3 regions of the Janthinobacterium sp. RA13 genome follow, and region 2 is predicted to be linked to each of the others. Evidence: predicted binding sites of a transcription regulator. Region 2 holds the regulator's gene; each other region holds the start of a gene.
The links. The regulator LexA, encoded in region 2, represses DNA repair genes until DNA is damaged. The targets are predictions, from matches to a motif close to ACTGTATNNNNATACAGT.
Positions count from the first base shown of each region.

Region 1: the regulator LexA is predicted to act here: its motif matches at 2,385-2,402, upstream of recA (recombinase RecA).
Region 3: the regulator LexA is predicted to act here: its motif matches at 3,006-3,023, upstream of dinB (DNA polymerase IV).

Region 1 covers NZ_JQNP01000001.1:3,649,529-3,656,760, forward strand. The annotation lists gene FG13_RS16220 (class I SAM-dependent methyltransferase) at 1-370, opposite strand, end outside; gene recX (recombination regulator RecX) at 519-974, opposite strand; gene recA (recombinase RecA) at 1,178-2,281, opposite strand; gene FG13_RS16235 (response regulator) at 2,536-3,270, shown strand; gene FG13_RS16240 (sensor histidine kinase) at 3,267-4,805, shown strand; gene FG13_RS16245 (DUF4212 domain-containing protein) at 4,798-5,112, shown strand; gene FG13_RS16250 (sodium:solute symporter family protein) at 5,109-7,157, shown strand.
Region 2 covers NZ_JQNP01000001.1:2,643,391-2,650,622, forward strand. The annotation lists gene rplI (50S ribosomal protein L9) at 10-465, opposite strand; gene rpsR (30S ribosomal protein S18) at 493-783, opposite strand; gene priB (primosomal replication protein N) at 809-1,108, opposite strand; gene rpsF (30S ribosomal protein S6) at 1,129-1,518, opposite strand; gene lexA (transcriptional repressor LexA) at 1,794-2,429, shown strand; gene FG13_RS11705 (cystathionine gamma-synthase family protein) at 2,495-3,736, opposite strand; gene purF (amidophosphoribosyltransferase) at 3,885-5,408, opposite strand; gene FG13_RS11715 (CvpA family protein) at 5,447-5,935, opposite strand; gene FG13_RS11720 (SPOR domain-containing protein) at 5,956-6,927, opposite strand; gene folC (bifunctional tetrahydrofolate synthase/dihydrofolate synthase) at 6,952-7,232, opposite strand, start outside.
Region 3 covers NZ_JQNP01000001.1:4,031,557-4,038,788, forward strand. The annotation lists gene FG13_RS17820 (TonB-dependent receptor) at 1-651, shown strand, start outside; gene FG13_RS17825 (recombination-associated protein RdgC) at 786-1,682, opposite strand; gene dinB (DNA polymerase IV) at 1,801-2,955, opposite strand; gene FG13_RS17835 (S9 family peptidase) at 3,141-5,303, shown strand; tRNA gene FG13_RS17840 (tRNA-Val) at 5,403-5,478, shown strand; tRNA gene FG13_RS17845 (tRNA-Asp) at 5,533-5,609, shown strand; tRNA gene FG13_RS17850 (tRNA-Val) at 5,826-5,901, shown strand; tRNA gene FG13_RS17855 (tRNA-Asp) at 5,959-6,035, shown strand; gene FG13_RS17860 (hypothetical protein) at 6,137-7,232, shown strand, end outside; gene FG13_RS17865 (ABC transporter ATP-binding protein) at 7,231-7,232, shown strand, end outside.

The sequences.
Region 1 (7,232 bases), 1.0 Mb from region 2:
CCGCCGAGACCCAGCTCCAGATCCCGTGCAGGCAGATAAAGTCGAAATCGGGCAAGTCGTCGCGTCGGCAAAACTGCGCGAACGATTCGTCCGTGAACTGCGCGCCGGCGCCGGCCGCGCTGGCCAGCTCCTGCGCAAAGGCGGCCTGGGAAGGATTGAAATCATTGCCATGCCAGCGCGTGGCGGACGCCGCCGCATGGATGTTGGCGCTGATGCCCTGGCCAAAGCCCAGCTCGCAAGCCGTGCCGCTGGCCGGCAAGGCAAGGCCGGCGGCCAGCAGGGGCAGCCGCAAGCGCAAGGGATTCAATTCTTCGTAATAGCCATAGGTATAAGCGATTTCGGCCATATAGCCGGCATTCCAGTTGCTCATCTTGCATCCTGTCACGATCAGTGGTGCCGCGCGCATCGCACAGCGTTCGAGCGCCAGCATACCCGATCGCGCGGCGTCGCCATACGGGAAACAGACGGCGTTTGAGAGCGCACTTCATGGCGGCACGGCGGGGCCGCCATGAACTGCCTTATTCCTCGTCGGGATCCAGCCCCTTCAGGGCCACCTGCACGGCGCGCTGCGAAAAGCCGCGCTGCATCAAAAAACGCATCTGCTTGTTGCGCTGCTCGGCATCCTGCGCCACTTCACCAAATTTGCGGCGCCACACTTCGCACGCGCGCGCGGTCTCGCCTTCCGCCAGGCCCGCCTTGAGTTCCTGCAGCGCCTCGCCACCGATGCCATGGCTTTGCAACTCCGCCATGATGCGGCTGTTGCCGAAACGGGCCGAGCGGCGGTGGATCAGCGACTCGGAAAAGCGCTCCTGCGACAGCCAGTTCGCTTGCTCCAGGCTGTCGAGCAAGGCTTCCACGTCATCGCCCTCTTGCGCATGGCGCTGCAGCTTGCGCCGCAATTCCATGCGGCTGTGCTCACGCATCGACAAAAAGCGTAGCGCCCTGCCCTTCAGGCTCAGTTGTACTGCGGCCATACACCCACCTTGTCTTTCATTCCACGATCAGACCACCCAAACACAATCGCCGCCCGGCGCAACAGCGCGGGACGGCGATCATGGTCCTACCTTGCAGCAAGCCATGCGTAGCTCGGATCAGGCCCATTGGGCCGTCATCCGACAACATTGTTGGCGTCTGTGGTGTTGTCGGATTACGCGCGGCTTTGCCGCGCGAACCCGGCCTACTCTGGCTTGGCTTCCGCAGCCTTGGCAGCCTTGTCGGCGGCTTTATCGGCTTTTTCCGGCTTTTCAACAGCCAGCGGCGGCAGTTCGCGCACGCCCAGCGACGCGCGGACCTTGTTTTCGATTTCGCGGGCAAGCGCCGGACGCTCTTGCAGGAAGGCGCGGGCGTTGTCCTTGCCCTGGCCGATGCGTTCGCCGTTGTAGCTGTACCACGAACCGGATTTTTCCACGATCTTGGCATCCGAACCCAGGTCCAGGATTTCGCCTTCGCGCGAGGTGCCGGCGCCGTACAGGATGTCGAAGTGCGCTTCCTTGAACGGTGGCGCGATCTTGTTCTTGACGACCTTGACCTTGGTTTCGTTGCCGATCACTTCGTCGCCCGACTTGATCGAGCCGGTGCGGCGGATATCGAGGCGCACGGAGGCGTAGAATTTCAGCGCATTGCCGCCGGTGGTCGTTTCCGGGCTGCCGAACATCACGCCGATCTTCATGCGGATCTGGTTGATGAAGATGACCAGGGTATTCGTGCGGTTGATGGAACCGGTCAGCTTGCGCAGGGCTTGCGACATCAGACGCGCTTGCAGGCCTGGCAGGGAATCGCCCATGTCGCCTTCGATCTCGGCGCGTGGCGTCAGTGCGGCAACGGAGTCGATGACGACGAGGTCGACGCTGCCCGAACGCACGAGGGCGTCGCAGATTTCCAGCGCCTGCTCGCCCGTGTCCGGTTGCGAGATCAGCAACTCATGCAGGTTCACGCCCAGCTTTTGCGCGTAACCGACGTCGAGCGCGTGCTCGGCATCGATAAAGGCGCAGGTGCCGCCCAGTTTTTGCATTTCAGCGATGGTTTGCAGGGTCAGGGTGGTTTTACCCGACGATTCCGGACCGTAGATCTCCACCACGCGGCCGCGCGGCAAGCCGCCCACGCCCAGGGCGATATCGAGGCCGAGCGAACCGGTCGACACGACTTGCACTTCTTCGATCGGTGCGCTGGCATCCATGCGCATGACCGAACCTTTGCCAAACTGCTTCTCGATCTGCGCCAGTGCGGCGGCGAGCGCCTTGGCTTTTTCCGATGCGGGTACTACAGCTTTTTTATCGTCCATATGTTCTTTCAGCCGTTCTACAGGTGCGGATTCACGTGACGCATCTACGTGAACCGTGCAGCCTGCGATAGCGCCAGTGGGTTAAATTCTTTACACAGACAGTACTGTATAAAAAAACAGTGATCAATGCAAGCGGAACGTGGATTTGTTTTGAAACAGATCAATACAAGCCTGGTTTCTCACAAAAACTCGCCACCTTGCGGAAAATGAAACACAATACAAACTTCTACCGCCGCAAGCATAGGAAGTGCACCATGCGTATTTTACTTGCCGAAGATGACAGCGTGCTGGCCGATGGCCTGACCCGCTCGCTGCGCCAGTCCGGTTATGCGATCGACTACGTCAAGACGGGGCAAGAGGCCGATACGGCCCTGTCCACCCAGGAATTCGACCTGCTGATCCTCGACCTGGGCCTGCCCAAGATGTCCGGCCTGGAAGTGCTGCGCCGCCTGCGCGCGCGCGCCTCACTGTTGCCGGTGCTGATCCTGACGGCCGCCGATTCCATCGAGCAACGCGTGAATGGCCTCGACCTCGGTGCCGATGATTATATGGCCAAGCCGTTCGCCCTGTCGGAACTGGAGGCAAGAGTGCGCGCCCTGACGCGCCGCGGCGCCGGCGGCGGTGCCACCATCATCAAGCACGGCCCCCTCAGCTACGACCAGGTGGGGCGCAGCGCCTACATCAACGACCAGATGCTCGACCTGTCGGCGCGCGAACTGGGCTTGCTGGAAATCTTGCTGGGCCGCACCGGCCGCCTCGTCTCGAAAGAGCAGCTGGTCGACCACCTGTGCGAATGGGGCGAAGAAGTGTCGAACAACGCCATCGAAGTGTATGTGCACCGCCTGCGCAAGAAAATCGAGGTGGGCGGCGTGCGCATCGCCACCGTGCGCGGCCTCGGCTATTGCCTGGAAAAATACTCGGAAGCGGCGCGCCTGCACGCCGAAGCAGGCGAGTCGGCCAGCCCGGCCAGCGGACCCGCCAGCAAGTGAAGGCGCGCGAGGCGCCAGCAGACGAGCCGGACGACGACGACTGGTTCGAGCCGCCCACCACGGAACAGGACGACACCATCGAGCATTCGCTGTTCGGCGAAATCCTCGACTGGATGCTGGCGCCCTTGTTGCTGCTGTGGCCGATGAGCATCGCCATCACCTATCTGGTGGCCAAGGGCATCGCCAATCAGCCGTTCGACCATGCGCTGGAAGACAGCGTGACCGTGCTCACGCAGCAGGTCAAGCAGGCCGACGGCGCCATGCTGCGCCGCGTGCCGGAAAAGAGCAGTAATAATAGCGGCCGCGACTTCCTGCGCGGCGACGATATCGACACCCTGTATTACCTGGTGGTGGGGCCGCGCGGCGAATACATCGACGGCGACCGCGATTTGCCGCCGCCGCAGGACCCCGACAAATACCGCAGCGGCATGGTGCTGTTTCGCAACGACACCATCCATGGCGCGCCCGTGCGCGTAGCGTTCAGCTATCTCGACATTCCGTCCAGCAACGACGACGAGCCCAGCCGCGCACTGGTGCAAGTGGCGGAAACCTTGGAAAAGCGCGCCCAGCTGGCCAATGAAATCATCAAGGGCGTGATCTTGCCGCAGTTCATCATCCTGCCCGTGATCCTGGCCCTGGTCTGGTTTGCCCTGGCGCGCGGCCTGTCGCCGCTGGCGCAGTTGCAGGAGCGCATACGCGCCCGGCCGCCCGACGATTTATCGCCCATCGAATCGGGCCAGGTGCCCGAGGAAATCACGCCGCTGGTCGGTTCCCTCAACGAAATGCTGGCGCGGCTGTCGCTGTCGATCGACATGCAGAAACGCTTCATCGCCGATGCCGCGCACCAGATGAAGACGCCGCTGGCCGGCATGCGCATGCAGTCCGAGCTGGCCCTGCGCCAGACCGACCACGACGAAATCCACCGCTCGCTGCTGCAACTGGCGAAAAGCTCGGAAGCGGCCACGCGCCTGGTCAACCAGCTGCTGGCCCTGGCGCGCGCGGAAAACCAGCCGCAGGCGGGCACGGCGTTCGAGCCAATCGAGCTGAGCGAACTGGCGCGCGGCGTGGTGCAGGACTGGGTGCAAGCCTCGTTTGCCCAGCATATCGACCTGGGCTTCGAGCAGCCCGCGTATTCGATCATGATTTCCGGCAATGCCATGATGCTGCGCGAGCTGCTGAGCAACCTGATCGACAATGCCCTGCGCTATACGCCAGCCGGCGGCAGCGTCACCGTGCGCGTGCGCAGCACCCTGGAGCTGGCCATCCTGGAAGTGGAAGATACGGGCCCCGGCATTGCGCCGGCCGAGCGGGCCCACGTGTTCGAACGCTTTTACCGCATTCTCGGCAGCAATGTCGACGGTAGCGGCCTGGGCCTGGCCATCGTGCGCGAAATTGCCCAGCAGCATGGCGCCGAAGTCGATATTTTTAACAATCCGCGCGCGCAGTCGCCGAAGCTGCCGGGCACCCTGTTGCGCCTGAGCATCGCCCTGCTGTTGCCGGACGCGCCAGAAGAGGATGACATCACGTATGGATAAGCCAAGCCCAAGCGCTCCCCCGGCGCGGCCGGCGCGCACGCCCAGCCCCGAGCTGCAGGCGCGCCGCGATGTGCACTGGCGCAAGACGCGGCGCCTGACGGCCATCCTGTTGCTGGTCTGGCTGCTGACGGGCTTCCTGACCGTGTTTTATGCGCGCGAACTGTTGCATCTGAATCTGTTCGGTTGGCCGCTGCCCTTTTATATGGCGGCCCAGGGCGCCTCGCTGGTGTACCTGGCCATCATCGCCTTCTATGCCTGGCGCATGCGGCGCCTGGACCGGGCTTTTCATGCCGAGGAGCAAACATGAGCGCCCAGCGCAGCTTTTTTGCCCGCCTGTGCCGCTACTACCTGCTGTTTACGGCCGGTTTCGCCGCCTTCCTGCTGGCTTTGTCCGTGCTGGAGCAGGAAGGCATGCCGCGCGCATGGATCGGCTACCTGTTCATGCTCGTCACCATCACCCTGTACGCCACCATCGGCGTCATCAGCCGCACCTCGAACGTCACCGAATACTATGTGGCGGGGCGCCGGGTGCCGGCCATGTTCAACGGCATGGCCACGGCCGCCGACTGGATTTCGGCAGCCAGCTTCATCAGCCTGGCGGGCGGCCTGTACCTGAACGGTTTCGACGGCCTGGCCTTCATCATGGGCTGGACGGGCGGCTATTGCCTGGTGGCGCTATTGATCGCGCCCTACCTGCGCAAGTTCAGCCAGTACACGATTCCCGATTTCCTCGCCGCCCGCTATGGCAGCGGCACCGACAAACGGGGCGCCAGCGTGCGCGTGGTGGCCGTGGCCGCCACCATCATCGTGTCGTTTACGTATGTGGTGGCGCAGATCTACGCCGTCGGCCTGATCGCCTCGCGCTTCACGGGCGTGGATTTTTCCGTCGGCATCTTCCTGGGCCTGGCCAGCATCCTCGTGTGCTCCTTTCTGGGCGGCATGCGCGCCATCACCTGGACGCAGGTGGCGCAGTACATCATCATCCTCGTCGCCTTTCTGATTCCCGCCATATGGCTGTCGGTCAAGCATGCGGACAATCCCGTGCCGCAGATCGCCTACGGCAAGGTACTGCCGCAACTGAGCGCGCGCGAACACGTGCTGGAAACGGATCCGAAAGAAAACGAGGTGCGCGCCATCTTCCACCAGCGCGCCATCAGCTACCAGGCGCGCATCGACGGCTTGCCCGCTTCCTGGGAACAGGGCCATCTGACGGCCCAGCGCCAGCTCGATAGTTTGCGCCAACGCAATGCCTCACTGTTCGACATCCGCAACGCGGAACGCTATCTGATTGCCTATCCGAAGAGTCCGGACGAGGCACGCGTGCTGTGGCAGACGGCGCAGGCGCAAAACCAGAAACGCGCCGAGCCGATCATTCCGCACGCGCAGCCGTTTCCCGCCGCCGACCGGGAACAGTCTGACATCAAGCGCAACAATTTCCTGGCTCTCGTGTTCTGCATGATGCTGGGCACGGCCGCCCTGCCGCATATCCTCATGCGATCGTACACCACGCCCTCCGTGCACGAGACGCGCGTCTCCGTCTTCTGGACCCTGTTCTTCATCTTGTTGATCTACCTCACGATTCCCGCGCTGGCTGTGCTGGTCAAATACGACATTTACTCGGCGCTGGTGGGCACGCAATACGCGAACCTGCCCACCTGGGTGTCGTACTGGGCCAACGTGGACAAGCTCAGTCCCCTGATCAGCATCGTCGACGTCAACCGCGACGGCATCGTGCAACTGGCGGAAATTTCCATCGATGCCGACGTGCTGGTGCTGGCCACGCCCGAGATCGCCGGCCTGCCCTACGTGATTTCCGGCCTGGTGGCGGCCGGCGGCCTGGCCGCCGCCCTGTCGACGGCCGACGGCTTGCTGCTGGCCATCTCCAACGCCCTGTCGCACGACGTGTATTACAAGGTGGTCGATCCCACGGCCTCGACGCAAAAGCGCGTGACGATTTCAAAATTGCTGCTGCTGGCCGTGGCCTTCATCGCCGCCTATGCGGCCTCGCAAAAGCCGGCGGACATTTTGTCGCTGGTGGGCGTGGCCTTTTCCCTGGCCGCCTCGACCCTGTTCCCGCCGCTGGTGCTGGGCGTGTTCTGGCAACGCGCCAACTATCAGGGCGCGCTGGCCGGCATGCTGATGGGCTTTGGCGTATGCCTGTATTACATGCTGCACACAAGTACCATGCTGGGCGGTAATGCCAGCGGTCAATGGATGCATATCGCGCCTATTTCCGCCGGCATCTTCGGCGTGCCGGCCGGCCTGGCCGCCGCCGTGCTGGTCAGCTGGCTGACGCCGGCGCCGGGACGCCGCAGCACGGGGCTGGTCGAGCATATCCGTGCGCCGGAATAAAAGCGCATCATGACCTGGGGTAAAAAGACAGCGCCGCGGCAAAAAAGGAGTAGGCTGGAGGGCCGTTCCATTTAC
Region 2 (7,232 bases):
CGCAGACAATTACGCGTTCGCGTCTGGAACGACAGCGATAACAACTTCCACAACCACGTCGGTGTGCAGAGCAACCGAAACGTTGTGCTCGCCAACGATCTTCAGCGGGCCGGTAGGCATGCGGATTTGTGCTTTTTCAACAGCAAAACCTTGCTTGGTCAGCGCTTCAGCGATGTCGAAGTTGGTGACGGAACCGAACAGACGGCCATCAACACCAGCTTTTTGAGCAACTTGAACGGTCAGGCCGCTCAGTTTTTCGCCCTGGGCTTGCGATGCGGCCAGTTTGGCGGCAGCAGCTTTTTCCAGTTCGGCGCGCTTGACTTCGAATTCAGCCACAGCGGTTGCCGTAGCACGACGTGCCAGGCGTTGCGGGATCAGGAAGTTACGTGCGTAACCGTCTTTGACTTTGACGACTTCGCCGAGGTTACCGACGTTAACAACTTTTTCTAACAGAATGATTTGCATAGTTCTTCTCCAGGAATATCTGACCGATTAAGCGTGGTGCAGATCGGTGTATGGCAGCAGCGCGAGGAAGCGAGCGCGCTTGATTGCGGTGTCAACTTGGCGCTGGTAGTGCGCTTTGGTACCGGTCAGGCGTGCTGGCATGATCTTGCCGTTTTCTTGGACGAAGTCTTTCAGCGTGTCGACGTCTTTGTAGTCGACTTGCTCAACGTGAGCTGCGGTGAAGCGGCAGAACTTCTTGCGTTTGAACAACGGGTTTTGCTGTTTGCGTTTTTCTTTAAGCTTGAGCTTATTTTTGTCGAACTTTTTACCGAATGCCATGTCAGGCTCCTGTATCTAAAATGCGCTAGTCAGAATTGACTGCACTAAAATCAATGATGTGAAACACCAAACTCTTGCTGTTGCGGCTCTTCCTGGCCAGGAAACCCGTGAACTGATATACCCCGCCCAAGCTTGCCTGACTGAACCGGCCTGAAATTTCGCCAGCGGCTAGCGCGGCAACATCAAACTCGGTCAAACGGGCAATCCCTGCTTCCATCTGCTGCGAACTGTGTTGCAATACTGCATTCACAATCGGCAGCCCTGCCGGGGTATAGCGCAATATTTCGCGCTCGGCAATGATGGCGGTGACTTGTAGCTGGTTCAGCGCACGATCCTGGTCAAGAATTAAGCTGCTGCTGCGGCTGGAGCGGCTGCTGGTGCTTCGGTGCGGTGGCTTTTGGCCGCGTCTTCGCGTTGTACCGATTTCATCATCGGCGAAGGAGCTGTTTCAGCTTTCTTCATTTTAACGGTCAGGTGACGCAACACGGCATCATTGAATTTGAATGCTGTTTCCAACTCGACCAGGGTCTCGTTGTCGCATTCGATGTTCAGGCAGATGTAGTGTGCTTTAGGCAGCTTTTGGATCGAGTAAGCCATTTGACGGCGGCCCCAATCTTCCACGCGGTGAACCGAACCGCCGCGGGTGGTTACGCTGGCTTTGTAGCGTTCGATCATCGCGGGCACTTGCTCGCTTTGGTCCGGATGGACGATAAAGACTATTTCATAATGACGCATGCAAACTCCTTCAGGTCGGATTGATAATCGCCCACCCCGGCGTCAAGACGGGTGTGGGAAGGTCAGCCGAAGATTATAACCGCCTTTTGCAAACGTTTCAATCATTCCTTCCACCAGCGTCCGAAAAGACCGTGCGCCAGCGTGCTTTCCGCCAATGGCCGACTATTTCTTGCGAAATTCGCCGAAAACACGGAAATCCCCTTGCATAGTGGACGATACTGTACAAAAATACAGACTGTTCATATAGACAGCATTTTAGTATGCACCCACCGCTCATGATCAAGCTGACAGCACGACAAGAACAAATCCTGAACCTGATCAAAGACGCGATTGAAAACACGGGCTTTCCTCCCACCCGTGCCGAAATCGCCAATGAACTGGGTTTCAAATCGGCCAACGCGGCCGAAGAGCATTTGCAGGCCCTGGCCCGCAAGGGTGCGATCGAGATTTCGCCCGGCACCTCGCGCGGCATCCGCCTGATCGGTGCGGCCGCCGAAGCGGCGCCATCGAAAGTGCCGGCAGCGTTGCTGATGTCGCTGCCCCTGATCGGCCGGGTGGCCGCCGGCTCGCCCATCCTGGCACAGGAAAACCTGGAAGCGAGCTACAACGTCGACCCGGCCCTGTTCTCGGCCAAACCCGACTTCCTGCTGAAGGTGCGCGGCTGGTCCATGCGCGACGCCGGCATCATGGATGGCGATTTACTGGCCGTGAAAAAGGTCGACAGCGCCAAGAACGGCCAGATCGTCGTCGCCCGCATCGGCGACGAAGTCACCGTCAAGCGCTACAAGAAAACGGGTTCCGTCATCGAACTGCTGCCGGAAAACCCGGACTTCAAGGTGATCACCGTATCACCGGAAGACGAGTTTGCTTTGGAAGGTTTGGCCGTCGGACTGATGCGCAGCTGGCATTAAGCTTTCAGCGTAAAAAAGGGCCGCGACAGCATGACTGTCGCGGCCCTTTTTACATGCGCGGCTGCTTATGCATCCAGCGCGCTGCTGAAATCTTCCAATAAGTCTGCCTCATCCTCGATACCCACCGACACGCGGATCAGGGATTCGGCAATGCCCATGCTGGCGCGGCGCTCGGCACCCATCTCATAGAAAATTGTGTGGGCGACGGGAATGACGAGGGTACGCGTGTCGCCCAGGTTGCTCGCTGGAATAGCCAAATTCAGGCGATTGAGGAAATCGAAGCAGTCGATGCCATCCCTCAGCTCAAAGCTGAACAGCGAGCCATAGCTGCGGAACAAGTCGGTGGCCAGCGCATGCTGCGGGTGCGACGCCAGCCCTGGGTAATGCACTGCCGCCACGCGTGGGTCCGCTTGCAACATGGTGGCCAGCGCCAGGGCATTGGAACAGGTGCGGTCCATGCGCAAGGCCATGGTTTCCGCGCCGACGGCGATATGGTGCGCCGCTTCCGGCCCCAGCGAAGCGCCGAAGTCGCGCAAGGCCTTGGCGCGGATTTGCGCGATGCCCCACTGCGCCGGCGCCGCCTTCTTGTAGTTCTCGAAAATGTTCGGATACCGCGTCCAGTCGAACACGCCCGTGTCCGTCAAGCTGCCGCCCAGGGCGTTGCCGTGGCCGCCGATGGATTTCGTCAGTGCATTGACCACCAGGCCCGCGCCCACGGCTTTCGGGCGGAACAGGTAAGGCGTCGTCATGGTGTTGTCGACGATGTACAAGATGCCCTTCTCGCGGCACAAGTCGCCGATTTTTGCCAGGTCGGCGATCTGCGTGCGCGGATTGGCGATGGTTTCCACAAAGACGATGCGCGTGGCCGGCGTGATGGTAGCCGCCACGTTGGCGACATCGGTGGCGTCGACGAAGGACACGCCGATGCCCTGCCCCGTCACCGTTTGCCACAGGCTGTTGGTGTTGCCAAACAAAAAGGCCGACGACACGACATGGTCGCCCGCGCGCAGCAACGATTGCACCACGGCGCCGATGGCGCCCATGCCGGTGGCGAAGCACAGAGTCGCCACGCCGTCTTCCATCTTGTTGACCTTGTCTTCCAGCGCGGAGACGGTCGGATTGCCCTGGCGGCCGTAGCGGAAACCCGGCTCTTTCCCCTGGAACACAGACGCGAGCTGGCGCGCATCGGCGTAGCCGAAGGCAACGGAAGTGTGCACGGGCTTGTGCAAAGAGCCATGCTCGATGCCCTTGCGGCGGTCGTTATGCAGGATGGTGGTGGTAAAGCCGTAGGTTTTTTTGGTGGTCATGGTGAGAATTCCGAATATTCGATTTGCCACGTAACCCCAAGGCAAATGCTGGGGTCAGTCCCTCCGGGATCGGAATGCGCACCACTGGCGCGCATTCCCCCGACGGGTCTGACCCCGAAAAAAAGCCCGGCATCGGCCGGGCAGGTACTTATGCTTCTGTCGTCGCCAGGTTCAGGTTCAGCTGGGAACGTGGCGTATCTTCGGGCGCTGCCGCCTTCGGATGGTGGCGCGCATATTCCAGGCGGTCCAGGTATTCCTGCGACACGTCGCCCGTCACGTACACGCCATCGAAGCACGATGCTTCGAAGTTGGTGAGCGCCGGGTTGACGTCGGCAATCGCCTGCTTCAGCGCGCCGATATCCTGGTAGACCAGGTAGTCGGCCGTAATTTCGCGGCACACTTCTTCCGTCGTGCGGCCGTAGGCGATCAGTTCGTCGCGCGTCGGCATGTCGATGCCGTACACGTTCGGGTAGATCACCGGAGGCGCTGCCGAGGCGAAGATGACTTTCGTCGCGCCCGCTTCACGCGCCATCTGCACGATTTCACGGCTGGTGGTGCCGCGCACGATGGAATCGTCGACCAGCAGCACCACTTTATCCTTGAATTCGGACGGGATCGCGTTGAGCTTCTGGCGCACGGATTTCTTGCGTGCCGCCTGGCCCGGCATGATGAAGGTACGGCCGATGTAGCGGTTCTTGATGAAGCCTTCGCGGTACTCGATGTTCAGCGCCATGGCCAGCTGGATGGCGGCCGGACGCGAGGAATCGGGAATCGGCATGACCACGTCGATATGCACGCCTGGCAACTCGGCACGGATCTTTTCGGCCAGGTATTCGCCCATTTTCAGGCGCGTGGCGTACACGGAGGCGCCGTCGATGACGGAGTCGGGACGGGCCAGGTAGACGAATTCGAAGACGCACGGGTTCAGGCTGGCATTGTCGGCGCACTGGGCGCTGTGCAATTTCTTGTCGGCATCGATGAACACGGCTTCGCCGGGACCGATGTCGCGCACGAAGCGGAAGCCCATGCCTTCCAGGGCCACGGATTCGGAAGCGATCAGGTATTCGGGACCTTGCTCCGTTTCATTGATGCCCAGGCATAGCGGACGGATGCCATGCGGATCGCGGAAGGCCAGCAAGCCCACGCCGGCGATTTGCGCCACGGCAGCATAACCGCCCTTGACGCGGCGGTTCAGCACGGTAACGGCCTTGAAGATGGCTTCCGGGTCCAGGTTCAGGCCCGTCGTCGCTTCCTGGATTTCATGCGCCAGCACGTTGAGCAGCACTTCCGAGTCGGAATCGGTATTGATGTGGCGGCGGTCGTTCTTGAACATTTCCAGCTTCAACTGTTCCCAGTTGGTCAGGTTGCCATTGTGCGCCAGGGTGATGCCGAACGGCGCATTCACATAGAACGGTTGTGCTTCCTCTTCGCTCGACGAACCGGCCGTCGGGTAGCGGCAATGGCCGATGCCCGTCGTGCCTTGCAGCGAACGCATGTTGCGCGTACGGAAGACGTCACGCACGAGGCCATTGGCCTTGTGCATGGAAAACATACTGCTGTGATTGGTCGCAATCCCTGCCGCGTCCTGACCGCGATGTTGCAGGAGCAACAATGCATCATAGAGCAATTGATTGACAGGTTGATGGGAAACGACGCCGACGATGCCACACATGGTGTGCTCCTAAACTGTGCTACTGATTTTAAAAAAATTCAAAATTTCACATGCTGCGCGTAAGCGGCAGGCAGATAAGGCTTGATGGCGCGCGCGCCCTGCTCCGCGAGCGGGCTGAGCTGCGCGTTTTTCCAGAATGGCTGCTGCGGTATAGACGTCATGCCACACAAGATGACGGCGGTCAACACGATCACAAGCCCCCGCGCCACGCCGAACAGGGTGCCCAGGGTGCGGTCGGCCAGGCTCAGGCCCGTCACCTTGACGAGCGCGTCGACCGTCATGGACAGCAATCCCATCAAAATGCGTACGCCGATGAACAGCACGACGAAGGCCAGCAACAAACGGATGGCCTCGCCCGGCACGGCTTCCGGCAGGAATTTCGCCAGGGTGGCGCCATAGGCGTTGGCAATGACGAACGCCACGACCCAGCTGACCAATGAAAGTATTTCCTTGACCAGGCCACGCATCATGCTGATCAGCACGGACGTCACCAGCACGAACAGCACCAGGTAATCGAAGATCGTCACGCGCGCTCAGCCTTGCAACATCACGCCGGCACCAGACTGCCGCCCAGGCCCAGCTTTTGCAGCTTGGCGCGGGTCTTTTCGGCGTCTTCGCGGCTGCCGAACGGGCCCACGCGCACGCGGATGCGCTCGCCCGCCGGGCTGGAGACTTTCTGCGTGTACGACTTGATGCCCGCTTCGCGCAGCTTGTCCTGCAATTCGTCGACCTTGTCCTGCGTCGCCAGGGCCGCCACCTGCACCACGAACTTGCCGCTGCCGGCGTCGTGCGCCTTGTCCTGCACCTTCTCTTGCGGTTTGTCTTGTGGCTTGCCTTCCAGAATCGCCAGCGCGCGCGCGGCATCGTCGGCCGATTGCGCCGGCTTGGCAGGCTTCGGTTCGGGCTTGGCTTCCGGTTTTACTTCATGCTTGGGCTCGGGCTTGAACTCGTGTTTCGGCTCGGGCTTGCTTTCGTGTTTCGGTTCCGGTTTCGGCTCCACCTTGACAGGCTTGGGCTCGGGTTTCGGTTCCACATAAGTTGGCTTGACCGTTGCAGGCTGGGCGGCGGCCAGCATGGGTGCCGGTGTGGGCGTCGGCTTGGCCGCAGGCGGCAGCGGCGTATCGACGATTTCCTCGGACTGGTCCAGGCCATTCGCTGCAGCTTGCGCCGGGACGGCCGGCACGGGCGCCGGTGCAGGCGCAACAGCCTTTTCCTTGGACGGAATGTCGATGGCGATATCGTTGAACGGCGCCTTCGGCTCGGAATCGAGCAGCATCGGCAAGCCGACAGCCACGCCCAGGGCCAGGGCAATGGCCCCGACCAGGCGGCGGCGTGCGCGCTTTTTTTCAGGCAAGACCGGATCCGGCGCTTCCTTGCCGCCACGGCGCGATCCACCGCCACCGGAGGTGTTGGCTGCGCGCTTGCGGGTCGGCGACTGTGCTTCGCCAGGGACATAAAAGCCGCTGTCTTCGCCAGAGGATTCTTGCTTGTTTTTAAACAGTTTCGAGAACAAGCCCATGCGTGATTTTCAGTCGAGTGCGTTTCAGTGAAGTGAGGATTTTCGGGCCTTCATCACGCCGGCAACGGTGAGGAAAGAACCAAAGACCACAATTCTATCATTCTCACCGGCCCGGCTCATTGCATTTGCAAAAGCTTGTGCCGGATCATCGAAAATAGACACAGTATGTTCGCTGCTGTCGGGCTTGTCTTCGAGCATGATCTGTACCTTGGCGGCCAGCTCGGAAGCCGTGGCCGCGCGCGGCGAAGGCAGGCCCGTCAGGCACCAGTGGTCGACGTGTTCGCTCATCGCCGCCAATACGCCAT
Region 3 (7,232 bases), 1.4 Mb from region 2:
ATCACCGAAGAGCAAGCATTTGCCGATCCGGTCAAATATGCGACGAGCTTCGACAAATACAAGGAGCCATCGACCGGCAATACCTACTACGCGTTCAAGAAACTGTCGGTCAACGTTGGTAAGAAGGAATACCGTGGTATCGACTGGGATCTGTCGGCCAACCACAAATTTTCCTTCGGTAAGCTGACTGCTCAATTGAGCGGTACGCACATGTTGCACGCGAACTACACCAAGGCAGGCAGCAACAACGTGTTCACCAGCAACATGGACTTCTTCGGCGACACCAACGAAGTCACGTTCCGCAACCTGATGAAGCTGACGACGACCCTGGATACGGGCCGCCTGAGCAACACGGTAACGGTCAACTACCGTAACGGTTACACCGATGCGGCAGCAACCGTGTACAACGAGGACACCAAAGCCAAAGTAGAGGACTTCCGCCTGCAAGTACCGTCGTACACGACGTTCGACTGGCAAGCACGTTTCGCCTTTGACAAGCAAACCACGATCCGCGCAGGCATCAAAAACCTGTTTGACCGTGCACCGCCGCTGTCGCTGCGCGCTTCGTCGGGCCACCAGGTTGGTTTCGACCCACGTTACGCCGATCCAATGCTGCGTTCGTTCTACATCACCGGCAACTACAAGTTCTAATTTGACGTTGTGAATTAGCTGGTCTCGAAAGCGCCTTGCACCTCACCGTGCAAGGCGCTTTTTTTATGCAGCAACACATTGCATAGGCGAAAAAAAGGAGCCGCAGCTCCTTTTTCGTACCGGCATGGCTACGCTTATGCAGTCGCTTCGCCGCCGAGGGCTTCGACCACGTCGGCCATCAGCTTGGCGAGCTCGCCCGTCATCAGCATCACGTCGCCGTCGAAACGCTCTTCGTCGTTCTTCGTGCTCGATTCCGTTTCCTTGATCACGTCCAGCGGCTTGACGCTCTTGATGGCCAGGGACTCCGTCAGCACGAACGAAATCTTGTCGTTCCACGTCATGGCCAGGCGCGTGCACTGCTTGCCGGCCGCGATGTGGCGGCGCACGTCGTCCGCTTCCAGGGTGTGGCGCACGTAGCGCACGGTGGCCTTGCTTTCGCCCGTGGCGCGCAATTCCGTATCCATGTCGACCGTGAAGCCGGCCGGCGCATCGTCCGCTTGCAGCCATTCCGTCATCACCGCCACGGGCGAACGCTGCACGCGCAGGCTTTCCAGCGGCAGTTTGTCGACGGCTTTCAACAGCAGCTTGATGACTTCATCGGCTTTTGCCGGGCTGGCGGCATCGACCACCAGCCAGCCATTGACGGGGTCGATCCACGTCCAGACGTTGCTGCGGATGCTGAAGGCGCGCGGCAGCAGCTCGTCGGCCACGCGCTCCTTCAATTCCTTCATGGCCTTTTTACCAGGCGCAAAGCCTTGCGCTTCTTCCATCTCGGCAGCGCGGGCCTTGGCCACCTGGTTGATGACGGTCGCTGGCAAGAGTTTCTTTTCCGTGCCCAGCAGGATCAGCATCTGCTTGTTGACCACGTGGACCAGACCGCCGTTCGGGCGTGGCGTATCCCAGCCCTGGCGCATCAGATCCATGCTGGTCGCCGGCGTAAATTTGTTCGAGGACAAGGCCTCTTCCAGTTGTTCTGGCGTATAGGCCCATGGTGCGGGCAGGCGGTAAATCTGAAGATTCTTGAACCACATAGTTTTTGTCTTCCGTTTGTTTCAGTAGTGCCAGGGGAACGCCATTCTACACTTTCGACACGGGAATGCCGTCAAAAGCGCGGACTGGCGCGGTGTAGTTGATGCGTGGGGAATGCCGCTACAGGGCGGGAAACAGCTCCGCCTGGGCCGGCGCCTGCCGCGTCACGATGGCCGGATCGGACAAGGTCGAGATGCGCACGCCCAGCAGGCGGATTTTCTTTTCAAATGGCACGCGCCGCAAGCAATCGCGGCTGGCGCGCAGGATGGCGGCGGCGTCTGCCGTGGCGCTGGGCAAGGTGATGTCGCGCGTGACGGTGCTGAAATCCTCGAAGCGCAGCTTGATGCCCACCGTGCGCCCCGCCAGCGATTGTTTGTCCAGGTCGCCGGCCACGCGCGTGCACAGGCTTTCCAGCTTTTCCGACAAGGTGGCGCGGTCGCGCACCACCTGCAAGTCGCGCTCGAACGTCGTTTCGCGGCTGACGGACTTGGTTTCCCGGCTCGTCTGCACGGGCCGCTCGTCGATGCCCAGCGCCGCCTGGCGCAGCCAGCCCGTGTACAGGTCGCCAAACTGCGTGCGCAGCATGGCCATGTCGGCCTGCGCCAGCTCGCCGATGGTGACAATGCCCAAGGCTTCCAGCTTGGCCGTCGCCTTCGGGCCGATGCCGTTGATCTTTTTCGCCGGCAAGGGCCACACGCGCGTGGCGATATCTTCGGGCGACAAAATGGTGAGGCCGTCCGGCTTTTCCAGGTCAGAACAGATTTTCGCCAACAATTTGTTCGGCGCCAGGCCGATCGAGCACGACAGGCCCGTCGCCTCGGACACGGCCGCCTTCAGGCGCGCCGCCATGGCCGGCGCCTGCTCGCCGTATTCGGTCAGGTCGACATAGATTTCATCGATGCCCACGTTCTGGATGATGGGGCACAACTGGGCCACGGCCTGCTTGAAGCGGGCCGAATAGTCGCGGTAAGCCTCGAAATCGGCCGGCAGCAGGATGCTGTCGGGCGCCAGTTTCGCCGCCTTCATGATGCCCATGGCGGAAAACACGCCAAACGCACGCGCCGCGTAGGTCGAGGTGGTGACGACGCCGCGCCCCACGTAGTCGCGCATGCGCGCAAACTGCCGCGTGCCATCTTCCTGCAGCACCGGCTGCTGCAAGCGCCCGCCGCCGATGACGACGGCTTCGCCGCGCAGTTCCGGATATTTCAACAGTTCCACGGAGGCGAAGAAGGCGTCCATGTCCAGGTGGGCTATCCAGCGGCGGGATTCAGGCAATGTAGGGGCAGATGCGGTCAAGGACACCTCGCGGCGGGATGCTGTCGGATACTGTAATTATATACAGTATCGCTGCAAATGCCAGTGGATGCAAGCACCGGGACGGTATTGATTGAAATCATGATTGGCTTTTCTATTTAGCAAGAATAGAATCGCTGCACAACAACGAAACCTAGGGAGTTGCCTTGTCCACAGTACCTCACGTCTTACGCCAACTGGCCGTCTGCTCATCCATCGTGCCGGCCCTGCTCCTGTCCACCCTGGCGCCATCCGCGCTGGCCGACACCACCACCATAGCCGCCAGCGCACCGGTCGCCGCCAAAACGGCCTGGCAGGAAACGCGCCACGGCACGGTCGTCACGGACGACTACCGCTGGCTGCAAAAGAAAACCGATCCTGCCGTCATCGACTACCTGAATGCGGAAAACGCCTACACGGCGGCCGTGACCGCCCCGATCCAGCCGCTGGCCGACAAGGTATATGCGGAAATCAAGGGCCGCATGCAGGAAGTGGACCTGTCCGTGCCCGCGCGCCAGGGCAATTTCTACTATTACACGCGCGTGGAAGCGGGCAAGCAATACCCGATCCATTGCCGCCGCCCCGTCGGCGCCAGTGGCGCCTACGATGCGCAGGCGGCTGAAGAAATCCTGCTGGACCAGAATCAATTGGCCGAAGGCCACAAATTCTTTGCCGTGCGGGCCTTCAGCGTCAGCCCGAATGAACAGTTGCTGGCCTACACCACCGACACGACGGGTTTCCGCCAGTACGAGCTGCATGTCAAGGATTTGAAAACGGGCAAACTGCTGGGCGACAGCATGCCGCGCGTGACGTCGCTGGCGTGGGCGGCCGACAACGCCACCCTGATACTGACGCAGGAAGACGCCACCACCAAGCGCGCGGACCGATTGTTCCGCCTGCCGCTGGGCGGCACCTTGCAGCAGGTCTACCACGAGCCGGTGGAACAGTTCGCCATCGGCGTGAGCCGCACGCGCGACCATCGCTACTTTGTGCTCACCGCGCGCAGCACGGATACCAGCGAAGTGCTGTTGCTGCCAACGAGCACGCCGCAAGGCAGTTTCCAGAGCGTGCTGAAACGCGAAAAAGGCCACCGCTACGGCATCGAGCACCGCGACGGCCAGTTGTATATTCTGACCAACAAGGAGGCGAAGAATTTCCGTGTCGTCAGCGCGCCGGTGGCTGCCCCGCAGCCGAAGAACTGGAAGAGCGTCGTGCCGCACAACAAGGATGCCGTGATCCAGTCCATCGACGTCTTCCAGGGCTACCTGGTGGTGATGGAAAAGGCGCGCGCCCTGAACCGCGCCCGCATCCTTGATTTTGCGCAAAAGAATTGGAAAACGGTGCAGTTCGACGACCCCGTCTACCTGGCCACGGCGGCCGGCACGCCCGAGTTTTCCGCCACGCAATTTCGCATGTCTTACCAGTCTCCCGTCACGCCGCCCACCGTCATCGACGTCAGCATGCAAGATGGTAAGCGCACGGTGCTCAAGCAGCAGGAAATCGTCGGCGGCTTTGACGGCAGCCGCTACACGACGCAGCGCCTGTGGGTCAAGGCGCGCGATGGCGTGCAAGTGCCGCTGTGGATCGTCTACAAGAAGGGCGTGAAACTCGACGGTTCCGCGCCGCTGCTGCTGTACTCGTATGGCTCGTATGGCATCTCGACGGAAGCCAGTTTTTCCATCAGCCGCATCAGCCTGCTGGAGCGGGGCGTCATCTATGCGCAGGCGCATATCCGCGGCGGCACGGACATGGGCGAAGCGTGGCATGAAGACGGCATGCTGATGAAGAAGAAAAACACCTTCAATGACTTCATCGACAGCGCCGACTATCTGGTGCGCGAAAAATGGACCAGCCCGAACCGCCTCATCATCCAGGGTGGCAGCGCGGGCGGCTTGCTGATGGGCGCCGTCGTCAACATGCGCCCCGACCTGTTCCACGCCGTGCACGCGGCCGTGCCGTTCGTCGACGTGATGAACACCATGATGGACGCCAGCCTGCCGCTGACCACGGGAGAATATCTGGAATGGGGCGACCCGAACCAGAAGGCCGCCTACGACTACATGCTCAGCTACTCGCCTTACGACAACATTGCGCGCAAGAATTATCCCGCCATGCTGGTGACGACGGGCCTGAACGACAGCCAGGTCATGTACTGGGAGCCGGCAAAATACGTGGCCAAGCTGCGCGCGTATAAAACGGACGGCAATCCCCTGCTGTTGAAAACGAATATGGGTGCAGGCCACGGCGGTGCCTCGGGCCGCTATAACGCCATCGCCGAGAACGCATTCAATATGGCGTGGATGCTGTCGCAGTGGAATATCACGGAATAATGTGAAAAAAGCGCTTGCAGAAGGATTTTAGCCGTCCTATAATAGCGCCTCTTCCAGACGTGGTGACAAACGTCGGGATGGTTTTCTGAGACAAGCAACGGGTGCTTAGCTCAGTTGGTAGAGCGGCGCCCTTACAAGGCGTAGGTCGGGAGTTCGAGCCTCTCAGCACCCACCAAATCAGAAAACTGTCCAGTGCTTCATGGATCAGCAACACAGATCATACGAGCTTGGAGTGGTAGTTCAGTTGGTTAGAATACCGGCCTGTCACGTCGGGGGTCGCGGGTTCGAGTCCCGTCCGCTCCGCCAATAAAAGAAAAGCCCTTTGGTTCTCTGAACCGAAGGGCTTTTCCCATTTCAGAAGCCAAAAACACGCCAATCCCCCCTCGCCTCAACATTTTTGCGTTTTTCAGCAAAAAAATGCTTTTATCCCATAAGAATAGTTGCACAAGCACGAAAGCGCCCCCTATAATAGTGCCTCTTCCAGACGTGGTGACAAACGTCGGGATAGTTTTCTGGGTATGCGGGTGCTTAGCTCAGTTGGTAGAGCGGCGCCCTTACAAGGCGTAGGTCGGGAGTTCGAGCCTCTCAGCACCCACCACCAATACAGAAAATTATCCAGTGCTTCATGGATCAGCAACACAGATCATACGAGCTTGGAGTGGTAGTTCAGTTGGTTAGAATACCGGCCTGTCACGTCGGGGGTCGCGGGTTCGAGTCCCGTCCGCTCCGCCAATAAAAGAAAAGCCCTTTGGTTCTCTGAACCGAAGGGCTTTTCCCATTGTGGGGCCGCAAATGCTCTAGAATCAGCGCTACCCTGACTCCACTCCTGCCTGATGCGCCTGCCCCGCAGCTTTTCCCCCTATCTTGCCCTGCGCTTGCGCCTGGCCCATCATGCTTTGCTGCAATTTGCCGCCAGCCTGACGAGTTCCATGGAGATCTTCTTTTTCCTGGCCGCTCCCGTCCTGCTGGGTCTGCTCAGCGTCATCGCCCTGCCCGGTTTCCTCGCCATGACCTTACCCTGGCCCGCCGCCTTGGGCCTGTTGGGTGCGCAAGTGCTGCTGATGTGCATGCCCGCCTGGCTGCTGCGCAAGCGATTGTTGCCAGCCAGTACCGCCGCCTGGCTGCGCCAGCTGCCCTTGCCGCCGCGCCTGCGCTGGCAGGCCGACATCGCCGTGGCCGGCCTGCTGATGCTGCCGCTGGGCTTGGCCTATGCCGTCTCGGCCAGCATCTGGCTGGCGCAGTCGCCACCCTGGCTGCGTCCGGTCGCCGCGCCCGGCATTGCCGCCACCATCGCCGTCTGGCTGCTGACCTGGCTGTTGACGACGCTGATCGTGGCGCAGCGCCTGCGCGCGCCGCGGCCCGCCCAAGCGGCGCGCCCGTCAACGATGACGGCATACGTGCCGCAAAGGCTCCGCTGGCGCACTGTGTTCCTGTGGCGACAGCTATTCTGGCTGCCGTTCTGGCGCAACGAAAATGTGACCGGCCTGCAGCAAAGCGTGCTGCTGGCCACGGCTGGCGCCAGCATGCTGGCCTGGCTGCTGCGCGCACCGCTCGTGCCCGCGCCGCTGCTCGGTTTGCTGGCCAGCGCCAGCCTGGTCATCGTGACGGACCGCGGCGACAAGGCCGTGCGCGAGCAGATCGCCGTGCTGCGTCCCGTGCTCAACGCCTGGCCCCTGGCCAGCGGCAACCTCATCCGCCTGGCCTGCGCGGCCAGCCTGCTGCCGGCGTTGACCGTGCTGCTGGGCGCCGGCGTCTTGCTGTACGTCATCGATCCGGCAACCTTGCAGCAGCGCGTGACCAGCGTCTACGCCATCACGGCCTGCGCCGCCCTGCTGGCCATCGTCGGCCTGCCCCGCCTCACGGCGCGCGGACGCGTCGCCCTCGTCGTTTTCTCCATCCTTGCCTTGAGCGCCATCGGAAGCGAATTAT